One region of the Kosakonia sp. N21 genome, then DNA from elsewhere that is predicted to be linked to it. Evidence: predicted binding sites of a transcription regulator. Region 1 holds the regulator's gene; each other region holds the start of a gene.
The links. The regulator LexA, encoded in region 1, represses DNA repair genes until DNA is damaged. The targets are predictions, from matches to a motif close to TNCTGTATGTACATACAGNA.
Positions count from the first base shown of each region.

Region 2: umuD (translesion error-prone DNA polymerase V autoproteolytic subunit) is a predicted target of LexA. The motif match lies at 2,860-2,879, and genes of this name have one in related genera.
Region 3: metR (HTH-type transcriptional regulator MetR) is a predicted target of LexA. The motif match lies at 2,805-2,824, and genes of this name have one in related genera.
Region 4: ACQ3G7_RS17765 (DNA translocase FtsK 4TM domain-containing protein) is a predicted target of LexA. The motif match lies at 1,227-1,246, and genes of this name have one in related genera.

Region 1 covers NZ_JBOBHR010000003.1:43,661-48,279, forward strand. The annotation lists gene plsB (glycerol-3-phosphate 1-O-acyltransferase PlsB) at 1-1,605, opposite strand, end outside; gene ACQ3G7_RS07330 (diacylglycerol kinase) at 1,736-2,104, shown strand; gene lexA (transcriptional repressor LexA) at 2,213-2,827, shown strand; gene dinF (MATE family efflux transporter DinF) at 2,905-4,239, shown strand; gene ACQ3G7_RS07345 (CsbD family protein) at 4,427-4,619, shown strand, end outside.
Region 2 covers NZ_JBOBHR010000005.1:166,073-170,691, forward strand. The annotation lists gene ACQ3G7_RS13860 (FUSC family protein) at 1-1,419, opposite strand, end outside; gene ACQ3G7_RS13865 (AraC family transcriptional regulator) at 1,497-2,306, shown strand; gene umuD (translesion error-prone DNA polymerase V autoproteolytic subunit) at 2,408-2,842, opposite strand; gene smrA (DNA endonuclease SmrA) at 3,523-4,086, opposite strand; gene ogt (methylated-DNA--[protein]-cysteine S-methyltransferase) at 4,617-4,619, shown strand, end outside.
Region 3 covers NZ_JBOBHR010000014.1:55,753-60,371, forward strand. The annotation lists gene pldB (lysophospholipase L2) at 1-98, shown strand, start outside; gene yigL (sugar/pyridoxal phosphate phosphatase YigL) at 124-924, shown strand; gene ACQ3G7_RS23400 (carboxylate/amino acid/amine transporter) at 1,033-1,932, shown strand; gene metR (HTH-type transcriptional regulator MetR) at 1,820-2,773, opposite strand; gene metE (5-methyltetrahydropteroyltriglutamate--homocysteine S-methyltransferase) at 3,007-4,619, shown strand, end outside.
Region 4 covers NZ_JBOBHR010000007.1:117,925-122,543, reverse strand. The annotation lists gene ACQ3G7_RS17765 (DNA translocase FtsK 4TM domain-containing protein) at 1-1,164, opposite strand, end outside; gene lrp (leucine-responsive transcriptional regulator Lrp) at 1,285-1,779, opposite strand; gene trxB (thioredoxin-disulfide reductase) at 2,332-3,297, shown strand; gene cydD (heme ABC transporter permease/ATP-binding protein CydD) at 3,412-4,619, shown strand, end outside.

The DNA.
Region 1 (4,619 bases):
CGATGCCAACAGCGCCGTACAGCACAGGTTCATGGCGTTAGCCGCACCCGCGTTGTTAATTCGCACCATCAGATCGGCGGCAATGCCGTTCACCGTCGGCGTTAACCATGCCGGACGGATGGCTTCAATCGGATCGATCGACTCGCGCCACTCCGGTACATGGTGGTTCAGGTAGTTCATCAGCGGGATGGGCTCGCCGAAATTCACATACCCCTGGCCCAGATTGCGCAGCTTGCTCAGGCCTCGCACCATCTGCAACAGACTCTCTTTCTCTTTCGTCGCCCCGCGCAGCTCTTTGGCGTAAGTGCCCACTTCCATCACGTGCTCATAACCGATGTAAATCGGCACCAGCGTGATCGGACGCGTACCGCCGCGCAGCATTGCCTGGATGGTCATCGACAGCGTACCGGTTTTCGGATCCAACAAACGCCCGGTGCGGGAACGGCCGCCCTCGACAAAATATTCGACGGAATAACCGCGGCTGAACAGCTCGCCCAGATATTCACGAAACACAGTGGAATAGAGCTTATTGCCTTTAAAAGTACGGCGAATAAAGAACGCGCCCAGACGGCGGAAAATCGGCCCGGCGGGCCAGAAATTCAGGTTAATGCCTGCGGCGATATGTGGCGGCACCAGCCCCTGGTGATACAGTACGTACGACAGCAGCAGGTAGTCCATATGGCTGCGGTGGCAGGGCACATAGACAATCTCGTGACCATCATGGGCCAACTGGCGCACGCGCTCGGCGTTGTGCACATTAATGCCCTGATAGAGACGGTTCCAGGTGAAGCCAAGGATGCGGTCGGTCAAGCGGATCATCTCGTACGAGAAGTTCGCTGCAATCTCTTCCATCAGCGCAATGGCGTTTTGCTGCGCCTTATCGTGGGAGATTTTTTTGCTGCGCGCCTCATCTTCGACAGCTCTGGCAATCGCTTTGGATGAGAGCAGCTTATTAAACAGATCCTGGCGCGCAGGCAGGCGCGGGCCAACTGCGGCAAGGCGCTGACGGGCGAAGTGCATACGCGCGACGCGCGCCAGTTTCTGCGCGATGATTTTGTCTGTGCCGTGTTCTGTCGCCATGCGACGCAATGAAACCGGCGGCGAAAAACGCACGAAGCTGTCGCGGCCAAGCCAGGAAACAGCGAAGAATTTCTGAATGCCGTTGAGCATGCGTAAAGGCGGGTTGACTTCGCCCTTCTCACGCCCGGGGGAGCGACCAAACATCACCGATACCGGCACCATTTGCACATCCAAATCCGGATGACTGCGGTGGAGATCCAGGTAATCATGGAACAGTTTGATGGATTCTTCTTTTGGCGTGTAATAGGTAAATACACGCGGCCCGCCGTGGATAAACACGTAACGCGGTAGCAGTGCGCCGTCGATTTCCAGCGGTTCCAGTGGGTCTGGCAGCTCATGCGCCAGACACTGAGCGCGCAGCGTCATCAAGTCTGCCTTGGAGTTGTAAGGCAGCACATACATGATGGGACGTGAGGTATCGAGACCCAGTTCCTGTGCAGGTTCTGCGGGGATCGATTTACTTTTTACCAGCACGCTTAATGGTAAATTCAGTAATTTGTAGTAAATTCGTGGCCAGCCGGACATAAAGGATGTAAAGCCTCTGGTTAATAGTGCCATTGCGCCGCAAGAATATCAGAAAGCGCGCATAATTTCTGTTGTACCTCTGCATGCTTACATAGACATTGATGCTCATTAGATAAAAAGGTTCTTTTTCATGGCCAATAATACCACTGGATTAACCCGGATCATTAAAGCGGCGGGCTATTCCTGGAAAGGCGTTCGCGCCGCATGGATAAATGAAGCGGCGTTTCGCCAGGAGGCCGTCGCGGTCGTGCTGGCCATTATTATTGCCTGCTGGCTTGATGTGGAGCCCATCACGCGCGTGCTGCTGATTGGTTCGGTTTCGCTGGTCATGATCGTTGAAATCCTCAACAGCGCAATTGAAGCCGTGGTGGATCGGATTGGCGCGGAATTTCATGAGCTTTCCGGGCGAGCGAAGGATATGGGGTCGGCAGCGGTGCTGATGTCTATCCTGCTGGCGCTGTTTACCTGGATCTCATTGCTCTGGTCGCATTTTCGATAACGATTCCAGAATTCGATAACGCCCTGGTTTTTTGCTTAAATTTGGTTCCAAAATCACCTTTAACTGTATATACTCACAGCATAACTGTATATACACCCAGGGGGCGGAATGAAAGCATTAACGGCCAGGCAGCAAGAGGTGTTCGATCTTATCCGCGATCGCATCTCCCAAACAGGTATGCCGCCGACGCGTGCGGAAATCGCGCAACAATTGGGGTTCCGTTCCCCAAATGCGGCTGAAGAACACCTCAAAGCGCTGGCGCGCAAAGGGGTTATCGAAATCGTATCCGGCGCATCCCGCGGTCTTCGCTTGCTGCTCGAAGAAGAAGACGATCTCGGGCTGCCGCTGATCGGTCGTGTCGCCGCCGGTGAGCCGCTGCTGGCGCAGCAGCATATCGAAGGGCATTACCAGGTCGATCCTGCGCTCTTCAAACCGCATGCGGATTTCCTGCTGCGCGTTAGCGGGATGTCGATGAAAGACATCGGCATTATGGACGGCGACCTGCTCGCGGTGCATAAAACGCAGGACGTGCGCAACGGCCAGGTGGTTGTGGCGCGTATTGAAGACGAAGTTACCGTTAAACGTCTGAAAAAACAGGGCAACACCGTTGAACTGTTACCGGAAAACAATGAGTTTTCCCCGATTGTTGTTGATCTGCGCGATCAAAACTTCACCATTGAAGGGCTGGCGGTAGGTGTCATTCGCAATGGCGAGTGGCTGTAACGCCTCCCTTATTCGCTGCGGCGCTGTTTTACGCTCCGCAGCGTTAATCCCTTTCCCCGATCGATTCTGACACTGCTATGCCGCTGCTGACTGCATCCGACAAAGCGCTGTGGCGACTTGCCCTGCCAATGATCTTCTCCAATATCACTGTCCCGTTGCTGGGACTGGTGGATACGGCTGTGGTCGGGCATCTGGATAGTGCGGTCTATCTGGGCGGTGTGGCCATCGGCGCGACCGCGACCAGCTTCCTGTTTATGCTGCTGCTGTTCCTGCGGATGAGCACCACCGGGCTGACGGCCCAGGCATACGGCGCGAAAAATGCGCACGCGCTGGCCCGGGCGTTGGTACAGCCACTGCTGCTGGCGCTGGGTGCGGGTGTGCTGATTACACTGTTGCGCGCGCCGCTTATCGATCTGGCGTTGCACATTACTGGCGGCAGCGCTGCGGTGTTGGAGCAGGCGCGGCGCTTTCTTGATATCCGCTGGCTAAGCGCTCCCGCATCGCTCGGCAACCTGGTGCTGCTGGGTTGGCTGCTGGGTGTGCAGTATGCCCGCGCACCGGTGATCCTGCTGGTAGTGGGTAACGTTCTCAATATTGTGCTTGATGTCTGGCTGGTGATGGGGCTGGGCATGAATGTCCAGGGGGCAGCACTGGCAACGGTGGTGGCGGAGTACGCGACCTTTGTGCTCGGTCTGCTGATGGCGCGACGTGTGCTGGTTATGCGCGGTATCACCTTCCCGGTGCTGAAGACGGCCTGGCGCGGTGGACTTGGGCGCTTGCTGGCGCTTAATCGGGACATCATGCTGCGCTCGTTATTGCTACAGCTCTGCTTTGGTTCGATAACCGTGTTCGGCGCGCGTCTTGGCGGCGAAACCGTGGCGGCGAATGCGGTGCTGATGATGTTTCTGACGTTCACTGCCTACGCGCTGGACGGGTTCGCTTATGCAGTGGAAGCCCATTCCGGGCACGCTTATGGCGCGCGTGACGACACTCAGCTTAAGCTCATCTGGCACGCGGCGTGCCGCCAGGCAGGTCTGGTGGCGCTGGTGTTCTCGGCGGTATATGCGCTGGCCGGGGAGTCAATTATCGCGCTGCTCACCTCGCTGCCAGCCCTGCAAAACATGGCCGGGCACTATCTTATCTGGCAAGTGATCCTGCCGGTGGTGGGCGTGTGGTGTTATTTGCTGGATGGCATGTTTGTGGGTGCGACGCGCGGTGCGGAAATGCGTAACAGCATGGCGGTTGCTGCGTGCGGGTTTGCCCTGACGCTGTTGACGGTGCCCACGCTGGGCAACCATGGTCTGTGGTTGTCGCTGGTGGTGTTCCTGGCGCTGCGTGGGCTGACTTTAGCGTGGGTATGGCGTCGTCACTGGCGCAATGGCACCTGGTTTTCCGGTGTTGACCCCTCCTGACAGCCCCTCTTTTCCCCTAGTATTGCTGGTTCACTCCTCTTTCTTTCGTCTCGTTAATACGGTTTTTTTTATCGTAAATGGTTAAAGATTCCGAATGTAAAACAAATTGCAGTATTACTGACTACAATAATCAGTACGTTCAGCGCAACAGGAACGTAACTTTTAACCGAACGATAAGGAGTCAACGATGAACAAAGACGAAATCGGCGGTAACTGGAAGCAGTTTAAAGGTACTGTGAAAGAGAAATGGGGCAAGTTGACCGATGACGATATGACCGTCATCGAAGGGAAACGTGACCAGCTGGTGGGTAAAATCCAGGAGCGTTATGGTTACGCAAAAGATCAGGCGGAAAAGGAAGTTACGGATTGGGAAAGCCGTA
Region 2 (4,619 bases), on a different contig from region 1:
TGCCGGTGCCAGTACCGCAACCAGCACTGGGAAATCGCTAACCTGCGGAAGAAAAACAAAGCTGTAGAGCAGGCTGATGGCCACGCCCCAGACGGAACCTATAATGTATTTCACAATATGCGGGGCTGGCGTATCGAAGCTGCCAAACAGTGTGCAGCAGACCCCAAGGATAGAAACGGCTGTACCGCCATCAGGCCAGGCCGAATAAATCCAGACCAGACAACCGCTCAGAATGATCGCAAAAGCGCCTAACGCAGCACGTGCCGCAGTAAAGCTGTCACGATGAAAAACATACCCTTTTGCACCCTTACCTTCCGGCTGAACCGACATGGGTTTCGCATGATGGATGGCATCGGAAAGGCGATCGCATTGCTGCAGAAGGGTCACGGCTTCCGTAAGATAACGGACAAAGCTCACCTGCAACGCCTCTTCAAACGTCACGGCACAGGTCGCATGCTGTTCAGCTAACTGCTCACTTCTTTGTTTTAGCTCGCCGGCCATGATTTTTCGCTCCCCCTCATCGTCACAGCGAAGCCAGTGTTGAACATCGCTCAACAGGATCTGCACGTCGGCGGGAAGCGCCTTTGTCATTTGTAAGCGATCGCGTAATTCACAACTCACAATTAACAACCGCGCCAGCCTGTCATGGATGGCTTTTCTGGCCTGCCGGACCGGAACCGCGAGGGCAAAGTCATAGGGAATATGGTGGCTTATGCCTTGCAGAGACTGCAAGGCCAGTGCCAGGCGCAGGCTCCCTGTACGCTCATCAGGTTGACCTGCCAGTGCACCGGCAAGTATCTGCCGTGCTGACCGCAGCGTCTCCGATAGCGTGCTGTTGAACAGCCCGGACAGACGTTTTGGTAAAACATACCGATGAATAAGCGCGGCACAGAAGATACCAATAACGATCTCCTGCACCCGGGTAATGGCAGTATCAAAGATTGTGCCGGGCTCCAGAACAGCAGGAAAACCAATCAGGCTCGCGGTGTAACCGGCTAAAACAAAGGCATAAGCGCGGGGCGTGCGTTCAAGCAGCGATAAGTAAAGGCAGAAAGTGATCCAGCCGCTCAGCATCACGCTGCATAAGATCGGCATAGTCACGAAAGTGGGTACCAGTAAAACGGTGGCCCCGGCGCCGATTATCGTTCCGGCCAGACGATAAAGGCATCGGCTCAGTGAAGCGCCAACCGAGGTTTGCGAAACGATATAGACGGTAATGATTGCCCAGGATGGCCTTTCAAGGCCGATCGATAAGGCGATGTAATAGGCCAGCATCGCTGCGGCAAAGCTCTTGATGGAATACAGCACGGCATTTGCATCGTTCAGCAGAACGGATGAGGTCAGTGCCAGGCTCACCCGGCGAAACGCGTCGCCTGTAGCCCGCAAAGAACGAGAGTGAATGACGTTGATTTTGCTCATGCCGGGGATTATTACCGGCTTGCGCCCGCCATCAAATACTCTATTCTGTCAAAAAATACCTAAATGTTGCCAATAATATGAAATCCACATTCGCGAATACCCTGTTTGATCCTGACTCCACGTCGTGCCCGGCGGTTGCGCGTCATCTTGACTTCATTGATTACGAAGCCGAAGTGCCGGTTCATACCCACCGCAAGGGGCAGTTGATCATTGCGCTGTATGGTGCTGTTATCTGTCGCGCGGAAAACGATATATGGATAGTGCCGCCTCACTGCGCCGTCTGGATCCCCGGCGGCATCCCTCATAGCGCCAGAGCTACCTGGAACGCGCATCTCAATTATTTATTTATCGAACCCGGAGCCGCAGCACTGCCGGAAAAATGTTGCACCCTGGCGATTTCTCCGCTGATTAACGCGTTAGTTGACCGTTTGACTCACGAGCGAGTTGATTACCCACCCGAGAGCCATGCTGCAAGGCTCACCAGAGTGACGCTCGACGAATTGGCCACGATGCCACAGCAGAAATTGAGTTTGCCTGTCTCCGGAAATCCTAAAATACGCACCATGGCCGATGCGCTGGTCAGTCACCCGGAGGATCGCAGTACGTTTAAAGAATGGGCGAAACGGCTGGCGCTCAGTGAACGTTCTCTGGCGCGATTGATGCTGCGCGAGACGGGACTGACCTTTGGACGATGGCGCCAGCAACTTCATTTGATCATCGCACTTCAGGAGTTAGCCAGCGGTGTTACGGTACAAAACGTGGCGGCTAAATTGGGGTATGAGTCCGTTAATGCGTTCATTACCATGTTCAGGAAAGCGATGGGCAGTACGCCCGCGCACTATTTTTCCGAACGAAAAACAAGTACACACCAGGGAGATTCGTCATGACCTTTTCTGGCGCGGCGCGGGCAGCAAAAACACGCCCGGAGGCCGCTTTGAGCTACGGATACTCATGGGCGAGTTTATCGCCAGCCGGGAGCTGGCTTGCATCAACAACCGCGAGCATGTCTGTTTGCTTTTAAAGTAAAGGTGACCACGCCGAAGAGTTGCAGCTCTTCCTCCGACTGGAAAGTGACAGGAGCATAATTGGCGTTATGCGGCATAAGCTGAAGTGATGGACGGGTCCGCAACTCTTTCACCGTAAACTCCCCCGCCACGGCTGCCACAACGATGTCGCCATGCACAGCGGTCAACGACCGATCGACGACCAGCAAATCACCGTCGCTGATGCCTGCACCGATCATAGAATCACCACTGACCCGAACAAAGTAGGTGGCGCTGGGATGTTTAACGACCAGCTTGTTCAGATCCAGGCTCTCTTCAATATAGTCCTGTGCCGGGCTGGGGAAACCGCACGGAACGCGGTCTAAAAATAAAGGGACTTCAATATGTTTTTCTTGTTTATAGGCATAAAGGATGGTCATGATTACCCACCTCATAATACTGTGTTTACATACAGTATTATGAGGGAAGTGGCGGGTCAAGCGGCGTATAACGGCGTAGCGTGAAGTGACTGAAGTCGCAAGGAATTTAACGGGTCGCGCCTTTCCTGTATTCACAGGACTGTTACTAATGGCAGGACTGATGTACGCGCCTTGCTTGCTGCATCGGGCAAAAGCCAGACGAGGTGACGGCATTGACCTGTGCGTGAAGTCATTTATGGGAAGCCTCATCCGCCGGATCGGACGTTGAGCGCAACAGTTCGCAATATTACCGCCACAATGAGGCTTTTATTAACAACACGCCGTGGGCGCGCATGGATATTATTACAGTAACAGTCACAGAATACACTGGAGCAATCCGACCAGGAGCATAAGTAATATTATTACTGCATCAACGTGTAGCCTGGATATTGTTGTCAGGCAAGGCCGCGTTATCAAAAAACCGCAATCAGAGTAGGGATGTTCTGCCACACGGAATAACGTGACTTAATTTATATGATGAATTTTCCCACGAGCAAATAACGGGCCATAAATGTGCGACGAAATAGTGTGAATAAGAAAACCAGCCCCGTAATGCGTACGTCAGTCAGCGGTTAGCGCCAGGCCGGACGATGAAGCGCTCCCTGTGCTTCCCGTCCGGCACAACCGGTCTGGCTGGAGCATCAACGACCACGTTTAGCGTGACGCTCCCAGGTGTCGAGTTTTGCCTGCTCAGATTTCCGCAACGCCACATAACAGGCACCACTGCCGCCATGGTGCGGCAACGCCGTACAAAATGCCTGCACGTCGTCGAACTCCGTCAGCCAGCGCGCAACGTAGCTGCGCACAATGTTTGGGTGTGAATTATCCTCACGACCTTTCCCATGGATAATCAACACATTACGCAGGCCATCTTGCCGCGCCTGATGCATAAAGCGGAACAGCATCTGTCGGCACTGCTCAACGGGCTGGCGTAGCAGATTGAGGCTCGCCTGTTGACTGTATTTACCCAAACGCAGCTTATCCACCACGCCGGTTTGCAGGCCTTCACGCCTGAATTCCAGCGGCGTTGACAAGGGAATGATGTCAAGGAACCCGGTGGTTAAAAAGTTATCCAGTTGCAGCGTATCGATACGCTGCGTCGCGCGCGAATTGCGACTCGGCTGCCAGTGAATATCGGTGCAGCGCTTCAGGGGCTGGACATCCTCCATGGCGTCAAGAAACAGCGATTTGTCGTCAGGGTTCATGGGAAGGTCCTCCGGTTACTTCAGAACAGGTACTATAACGAGCATGGCGTGCGCTCACAATGATCAGGACGCATTTATGGTACACGGGTTAAGTGCTTATAAATAAACGTAACACGCACGCGCGGTAAAAACATTAGCGTTTGTGATGTCTTTAATGCACCTTAACTTATACCGCGCATCGGGGGTTATACCAATTTTAGTTAAATTAACGTGAATTTAATCACCAATTAATAGTGGAAAGATAGTAAAGGGCGGCTATAACTATATTTAAGATGCAAGGATGAACTTGCATAAAATAACGAAAGGAAGCGCTGCTGTGTGTACTGTAGAGCCTGGCGGATGTCGGCAGGCTCTATTTTTTTTATTATTCCCCGGACAGCAAAATATATCATCTATAATTCAACGGACATCGATTTGTTATTATCCACCTTAATATTAGCTATCTATAAATAGACGCCCTTTCGGGGTATGGTTAGCCCCGGTCAGGCATGGTAGATTGATGCCCGTTTGCCATAGTTCAAGGATGCCTGATG
Region 3 (4,619 bases), on a different contig from region 1:
TCATACAAGGCGCGTACCATGAGATCCTTTTCGAAAAGGACGCTATGCGCTCGGTCGCGCTCAACGCCATCGTCGAATTCTTCGACCGGCATAACTGATGACTTATCGAGGTTAAATTTTCTTATGTACCAGGTTGTTGCGTCTGATTTAGATGGCACGTTACTCTCTCCCGATCACACACTGTCGCCTTTCGCCAAAGAAACGTTAAAACTGCTGACCGCGCGCGGCGTCAACTTTGTTTTCGCCACCGGTCGCCATCATGTGGACGTCGGGCAAATCCGCGATAATCTGGGCATTAAAGCCTATATGATTACCTCCAACGGCGCGCGCGTGCACGATACCGACGGCCATCTGGTATTTACCCATAATCTGGATCGCGATATTGCCGCCGATCTGTTCGGCGTGGTGCATAACGAACCGGATATTGTGACTAACGTCTACCGCGATGATGAGTGGTTTATGAACCGCCACCGCCCGGATGAGATGCGCTTCTTCAAAGAAGCGGTGTTCCAGTACTCCCTGTATGAACCTGGAATGCTGGAGACCGACGGTATCAGCAAAGTTTTTTTCACCTGCGAAAGCCATGAAAAACTGCTGCCGCTGGAGCAGGCGATTAACGCACGCTGGGGCGATCGCGTGAACGTCAGCTTCTCTACGCTGACCTGTCTGGAAGTGATGGCGGGCGGCGTTTCGAAAGGGCATGCCCTGGAAGCGGTGGCCGGTGCGCTGGGCTACAGCCTGAAAGAGTGCATCGCATTTGGCGATGGCATGAACGATGCCGAAATGCTGTCGATGGCGGGCAAAGGCTGCATTATGGGCAATGCCCATCAGCGCCTGAAAGAGCTGCACCCGGAGCTTGAGGTGATCGGCACCAATGCCGACAACGCCGTGCCGAATTATCTGCGCAAGTTGTTCCTCGAGTGATTAACATTGACGTGTGGTTATTTATTAATCACACGTCAACTAAAAACTCAAACTTTGCACAACTGAGTTCGCTACAATGCGTGTTCACTAATCTGAGAGACATTCATTGTGGCGTTACTGATCATCACCACGATCCTGTGGGCCTTTTCCTTTAGCCTGATTGGCGAATACCTGGCCGGTCATGTCGACAGCTACTTCTCCGTGCTGATGCGCGTGGGGCTGGCGGCGCTGGTATTTTTACCGTTCCTGCGCGCGCGTGGCCATAACCTCAAAACCCTCGGGCTGTATATGCTGGTGGGGGCGCTGCAACTGGGCATTATGTATCTGTTCAGCTTTCAGGCGTATCTCTATCTGACCGTGTCTGAATTCCTGTTGTTTACGGTCTTTACGCCGCTGTATATCACCCTGATTTACGATCTACTGAGCAAGCGCCGGCTGCGCTGGAGCTACGCGCTGAGCGCCGGGCTGGCGGTGATTGGCGCGGCGATCATCCGCTACGACAAAGTGAGCGATCACTTCTGGGTGGGGCTGATTCTGGTGCAACTGGCGAACATCAGCTTCGCCATCGGCATGGTGGGCTATAAACGCCTGATGGAGACGCGCCCGATGCCGCAGCATAACGCCTTTGCCTGGTTCTATCTCGGTGCGTTTGTGGTGGCAATTATTGCGTGGTTTGTGATGGGCAATCCGCAGAAGCTGCCGACCACGACGTTGCAGTGGAGCGTGCTGGTCTGGCTGGGCGTGGTGGCGTCCGGGCTGGGTTACTTTATGTGGAACTACGGCGCCACCCAGGTGGACGCCGGGACGCTCGGCATTATGAACAATGTGCACGTTCCCGCCGGGTTATTGGTGAATCTGGCTATCTGGCAGGAACAGCCGCACTGGCCGAGTTTTATTATGGGTGGTGCGGTGATAATGGCCTCGCTGTGGGTGCATCGGCGTTGGGTCGCTCCGCGCTCCGCACAAACGGCAGATGATCGCAAGCGTGGTTCCGCGCTGAGCGAATAAACGCTTCCGTGATCGGCTGACGCTGCTCGCCATCGCGCACGGCAGCGTACAACCGGCTCCACAATCCTTCACCCAGGGTCTTGGTCACCACCAGACCCTGGCGTTCAAAACTCTCCACGACCCAGTGCGGCAGCGCCGCGATCCCCATGCGCGCAGCAACCATCTGAATCAGCAGTAATGTGTTATCCACGCTTTTGAGCGACGGACTGATGCCAGCCGGTTGCAGAAAATGACGCCAGATATCAAGGCGGCTGCGCTGCACCGGGTAGATCAACAGCGTTTCGCCGGCAATATCGTCCGGCGTGATGCGCGCTTTCGCCGCCAGCGGATGCTCCGGCGCCAGTACCAGTCGCACCTCAAAATCAAACATCGGCGAATAGTGCAGACCGCTGCGCGGCAGGATGTCGGACGTCATCACCAGATCCAGCTCGCCCTGTTGCAGCGCAGGCTGCGGATCAAACGTCACGCCAGATTTGAAATCCATCTCAACCTGCGGCCAGTGCTGGCGAAAGTTCTCAAGCGCTGGCGTCAGCCACTGAATACAGCTGTGGCATTCAATAGCGATGCGCAGCGTGGTTTGCTGCGGTTCATTGCAGGATTGCAGCGCGCGACTGATTTGCGGCAGCACCTGATTGGCCAGTTGCAGCAGGATCTCGCCCTGTGGCGTAAAGCGTAATGGCTGGCTTTTACGCACAAAGAGCCGGAAGCCAAGGCGTTGTTCCAGATCGCTGAACTGGTGGGAAAGGGCGGATTGCGTCTGGTGCAGCGTCGCCGCCGCCGCCGCGAGCGACCCGCTGTTCCGTAACGCCTGCAGCGTTTTCAGGTGTTTAATCTCGATCATGAAAGTCCTTCACTCCGGCATGAACAATTTGCGCTTGAGGAATATACAGTACTTGCGAATTATAGATGTGTAAACATCTGGACGTCCAAAATCCTTCGTCTTTCGAATTAATGGTGCGTTGGCTTCACTCACGTCCCCCAGTCACTTACTTGAGTAAGCTCCTGGGGCTCCCTGAGTTTGCCGCCTTCCCTTAATCCGAAATCCTTTGGATTAACCTATTGAAGAGGCTAAAAATGACAATTCTTAATCACACCCTCGGTTTCCCTCGCGTTGGCCTGCGTCGCGAGTTGAAAAAAGCGCAAGAAAGCTACTGGGCGGGTAACGCCACCCGTGAAGAACTGCTGGCGGTAGGTCGTGAACTGCGCGCCCGCCACTGGGATCAGCAAAAAGCCGCTGGCATCGATCTGCTGCCGGTAGGCGACTTCGCCTGGTACGACCATGTTCTGACCACCAGCCTGCTGTTAGGCAACGTGCCGGCTCGTCATCAGAACAACGACGGCTCTGTTGATATCGACACCCTGTTCCGCATTGGCCGCGGTCGCGCACCCACCGGCGAGCCAGCCGCCGCCGCAGAAATGACCAAATGGTTTAACACCAACTACCACTACATGGTGCCGGAATTCAGTAAAGGCCAGCAGTTCAAACTGACCTGGACCCAGTTGCTGGATGAAGTCGATGAAGCACTGGCGCTGGGCCACAAGGTCAAACCGGTGCTGCTGGGGCCGGTCACGTATCTGTGGCTGGGCAAAGTTAAAGGTGAACAGTTTGACCGCCTGAGCCTGCTGGCCGACATTCTGCCGGTTTACAAACAGGTGCTCGCGGAACTGGCGAAACGCGGTATTGAGTGGGTGCAGATCGATGAACCCGCGCTGGTGCTGGAGCTGCCGCAGGCGTGGCTGGACGCGTTCAAACCGGCTTACGATGCGCTGGCAGGTCAGGTGAAACTGCTGTTGACCACCTACTTTGAAGGTGTGACCCCGAACCTTGATGTCATCACCGCGCTGCCGGTGCAGGGCCTGCATGTCGATCTGGTGCACGGTAACGACAATGTTGCTGAACTGCACACACGTTTGCCAGCCGACTGGCTGCTCTCCGCCGGCCTGGTGAATGGCCGTAACGTCTGGCGCGCCGATCTGACGGAAAAATACGCGCAAATTAAAGACATTGTCGGCCAACGTGCGCTGTGGGTGGCTTCTTCCTGCTCGTTGCTGCACAGCCCGATCGATCTGAGTGTTGAAACGCGGCTTGATGCGGAAGTGAAGAGCTGGTTTGCCTTTGCCCTGCAAAAATGCCAGGAGCTGGCGCTGCTGCGCGATGCGCTGAACAGCGGCAACACCAAGCAATTGAATGAATGGAGCGCCCCAATCCAGGCGCGTCGCCACTCTACCCGTGTACATAACACGACGGTGGCCAAACGTCTGGCGGCGATAACCGCGCAGGACAGCCAGCGCGACAACCCGTACGCCGAGCGTGCGCAGGCGCAGCGCCAGCGCTTTAACCTGCCAGCATGGCCGACCACGACCATCGGGTCATTCCCGCAGACTACCGAGATTCGCGGTCTGCGTCTGGATTTCAAACAGGGACGTTTGGACGCGGGCAACTACCGCACCGGCATTGCCGAACATATCAAACAGGCCATTGTGGAGCAGGAGCGTCTTGGTCTGGATGTGTTGGTGCACGGTGAAGCGGAACGTAACGACATGGTGGAGTACTTTGGCGAGCACCTGGACGGTTTTGTCTTCACGCAAAACGGCTGGGTACAGAGCTACGGCTCCCGCTGCGTCAAGCCACCTGTCGTGATCGGCGACGTGAGCCGCCCGGAAGCGATCACGGTGGAGTGGGCGAA
Region 4 (4,619 bases), on a different contig from region 1:
CGCGTACTGTACAGGCTGGTACGGCGCATCATGAGATTCCTGCGCATATTCCTGCGCATACTGTGCAGGCTGCTGAGGCGCGTCCGCAGTCACCGGCGGGGTCTGGGCATAGGGCCATTGCACTTCCGGCTGCGGCGCATGAACGTAAGGGTCAGCAGGGGCGGCATATGCCTGCGCTGCAGTGGTGGCTGCGGCAGCAGCAGCCACTGGTGCGGTGATGCTGCGGCCATTCATCAGCGGATCGAACTCTTGCTCCGCTTCCGTCGCGCGATGCCCGGAAAACAGCACATCATCAGCGTCTGCGGGAACACCGCGCGCACTGTAAGCAATCTCGTCCTCATCGTCGTCCATCCGTTTGCCGGAGAACAACGCTTCGTCAGTTTTACGCCCCATAGGGTTGGCGAATTTTTCGGCGATGCGTTTACGGCGCGCCAACGCGCCACGCAGAATACGGGTCCGGCGGGATTCATGCGATGCGCGCTGCGGAGCATCGTGGTCCTCATCCTCATCTTCATACTCATCGTCATCAACCCAGGTGTCATCACGGCGGGTGCGATTGCTGGCAAAAGTAAGGATGTTAAGAATGACACTGCCAATCTTCTCGGCGATGGTGACCCAAGACCAACCGGTGAACAAGGTCAGACCCGCGGCCCAAATGCACAGCAGCGCAAGCGTACCGCCACTGCTGCGTAACAGCGGCTGCAGCGTGGTGCTCAGCAGACTGCCAATCACTCCGCCGGAGGCAAAATACCAGATATCGTCTGCGTTGATGGCCGCCAGACCACACGAGGTCAGGATCAGTGCCAACGCACCAATCATGCGCAACGAGACGGCGAAATAGTCAATGTAGTCTTCACTGGCCCGGTGGCGATACGCAAACCAACAACCGCCGGTAATGATCACCGGGATGGTGTACGCCATCACACCAAAGATGAAAAACAGCGTATCTGCCAGCCATGCGCCTGGCGCACCGCCCAGATTATGGATAGGTTCATGCCACGCCGTTTGCGACCAGCTCGGGTCGGACGGGTTAAAGCTGAGGAGCGCCGCCATTAGCCAAACGGCAAAAAGTGAAACGAGGATCAGCAACGCCTCCAGGAGTCGACGCCCGCTGCTTAACTTGGTCAGTGTGACTTCTTTGTCTTCTGTGTATTCCTGGCTCAAGACAGGCTCTCCAGGTCCTTGATGCTAAAACGGACAACAGCGCCGGGTTTCCCCGGCACTGTTGCTGTATGGATTAACAGGAGTGTAATCAAAAAACAGCGATTTTGCACCTGTTCCGTGTTAGCGCGTCTTAATTACCAGACGATTGCTCTGTTTGACTTCTTCCATCACCACATATGTGCGGGTGTCGTTAACGCCCGGCAGACGCAGCAGGGTTTCCCCTAACAGTTTGCGGTAAGCCGACATATCCGGCACGCGCGTTTTCAACAGGTAGTCAAAATCGCCGGAAACCAGATGACACTCTTGAATTTCTTCAAGTTTTTGCACAGCGGAGTTAAATTGTTCAAACACATCCGGCGCGCCACGATTCAGAGTAATCTCAACAAAAACCAGAAGTGATGCATCCAGATAATGCGGGTTCAGCAGCGCTGTATAGCCCTGAATAAACCCTTGTCTTTCCAGCCTGCGCACACGCTCAAGGCACGGCGTAGGGGAAAGTCCCACTCGTTTAGAAAGCTCGACGTTGGAAATACGCCCATCTTTTTGTAATTCGTTAAGAATATTACGGTCGATGCGGTCGAGATCTTTACCAGGGCGCTTTTTACTATCTACCATTATTATTGTCTCTCTGTATTCCTTCCCTACTCCTGTCTTGACCCTGTGCACTTCACTGTTCAGGATCTTTGCCCGTCGCGGTACGTCCGCGTGTGTTAAAACTGGCACGGCGCGTAATCCAGGGGCTATATTAAGAAGACCGTTGCCTGACGGCAGCTATCGATATCACGGATGGCGTCTGTCCACGCCATGCGTAGATTTCACTAGCCCGGTAAAAATGGCATTTACATGCATGAATTTGGGTCACGCGCGAAACACTGCTTTTTTTCTTCCTTTGATGTTTTCGCAAATGCGCAGGGGATTGTCAAAGCAAAACATCTTTTTTTAGTACAACATGCCAGATATTCATCAGCACCGCCCCGTAATCCTCATTTAATCACCTTATAACTGACTTTTTCTCAGTAGAAATTGTTATGTTTGGCCGCAAAATGGCGTGCTGTCATCGGTCATTTCTATTACACATATCGTTAACAAAATCGCTGCACTCTTTTTTTACGCTGGCAAATTCCCTACAATCCAGCCCAATGTCTGCCAAACAATAATGAGGATCTCATGGGTACGGCCAAACACAGTAAGCTGCTTATCCTTGGTTCAGGCCCTGCCGGTTATACCGCTGCGGTCTATGCTGCGCGCGCAAACCTGCAGCCGGTGTTAATTACCGGTATGGAAAAAGGCGGTCAGCTCACCACCACCACCGAAGTGGAAAACTGGCCGGGCGACCCGCACGATCTGACCGGGCCATCGCTGATGGAACGCATGCATGAGCATGCTACTAAATTCGACACTGAAATCATTTTCGACCACATCAACAGCGTTGATTTGCAGAATCGACCATTCCGCCTGACCGGCGACAGCGGCGAATACACCTGCGATGCATTGATCATTGCTACCGGCGCGTCCGCACGTTACCTCGGCCTCGCCTCTGAAGAAGCATTCAAAGGCCGCGGCGTCTCCGCTTGCGCCACCTGTGACGGTTTCTTCTACCGTAACCAGAAAGTCGCGGTGATCGGCGGCGGCAATACGGCTGTTGAAGAAGCGCTGTATCTGGCGAATATCGCCTCTGAAGTGCACCTGATCCACCGTCGCGATACGTTCCGTGCGGAGAAGATCCTGATTAAACGTCTGATGGACAAAGTGGAAAGCGGCAACATCGTGCTGCATACCCACCGCACGCTGGAAGAAGTAACAGGCGATCAGATGGGTGTCAGCGGCCTGCGTCTGCGTGATACACAGAACGCCGACAACGTCGAATCACTGGAGGTTGCGGGTCTGTTTGTGGCTATCGGCCACAGCCCGAACACGGCGATTTTCGAAGGCCAACTGGCGCTGGAAAACGGCTACATTAAAGTGCAGTCCGGTATTCACGGTAATGCCACGCAAACCAGCATTCCTGGCGTCTTTGCGGCAGGCGACGTGATGGACCATATCTATCGTCAGGCGATCACTTCCGCCGGTACAGGCTGTATGGCGGCGCTGGACGCAGAGCGTTATCTCGACGGTCTGGCTGAACGTAAATAATCTTTACAAGTCAGTAACAAAGGTAAAAAAGGCGACTATAAGTCGCCTTTATTTTTGCCCCGATGTAACATTGCGCAGACTAAAAATCCGATAACTTCACCTGCAAAGCGCGCAATGAATAAAACCCGTCAACAAGAGCTTACCCACTGGTTAAAACAGCAAAGTATTATTTCCCGTCGCTGGCTGACGGCGTCCCGCCTTCTCGGCGTCGTTAGCGGCGTGCTGATTGTGGCGCAGGCATGGATCCTCGCTCGCATCCTTAATCATATGATTATGGAAAATATCCCGCGCGAAGCCTTGCTGCTGCCCTTCACGTTGCTGGTGCTGATCTTTATTCTTCGCAGCTGGGTGGTGTGGATGCGCGAACGCGTGGGTTTTCATGCCGGTACGCATATTCGCTTTGAGATCCGCCGCCGCGTACTCGATCGCTTGCAACAGGCAGGTCCGGCCTGGATTCAGGGCAAACCTGCAGGAAGCTGGGCGACGCTGATCCTTGAGCAAATCGACGACATGCACGACTTCTATGCCCGCTATTTACCGCAGATGGCGTTGGCGGCCAGCGTGCCATTGCTGATTGTGATCACCTTATTCCCCATCAACTGGGCCGCTGCGCTGATCTTGCTTGGCACCGCCCCCCTGATTCCGCTCTTTATGGCAATGGTCGGCATGGGCGCTGCAGATGCCAACCGTCGCAATTTTAAAGCGCTGGCGCGGTTGAGCGGTCATTTCCTTGATCGTCTGCGCGGAATGGAAACATTACGTATCTTTGGCCGCGGAGCAGCAGAAACCGACAACATTCGCCATGCGTCGCAAGACTTCCGCAGCCGGACCATGGAAGTGTTGCGCCTCGCATTTCTCTCGTCTGGCGTCCTGGAGTTTTTTACCTCACTGTCGATCGCCGTGGTCGCCGTCTATTTTGGCTTCTCTTATCTCGGCGAACTCGATTTTGGTCACTACGGAACGAGCGTCACGCTGTTTGCCGGTTTTCTGGCGCTGGTGCTGGCGCCGGAATTTTTCCAGCCGTTACGCGACCTCGGTACGTTTTACCACGCGAAAGCCCAGGCGATAGGCGCGGCCGACAGCCTGAAAACCTTTATGGAAGCGCCTTTAGCCCATCCGCAACGCGGCGAAATCACGCTGAAAGCCGATGAGCCGGTGACGCTCACAGCCAGCAACCTGATCCTCAAATCACCGGAAGGCGCAGTGCTTGCCGGACCGCTCAATTTCACGTTACCCGCCGGGCAGCGCGTTGTTCTGGTTGGGCGCAGTGGCTCAGGGAAAAGTTCGCTGATTAATGTGCTGTCGGGCTTTCTGCCCTATGA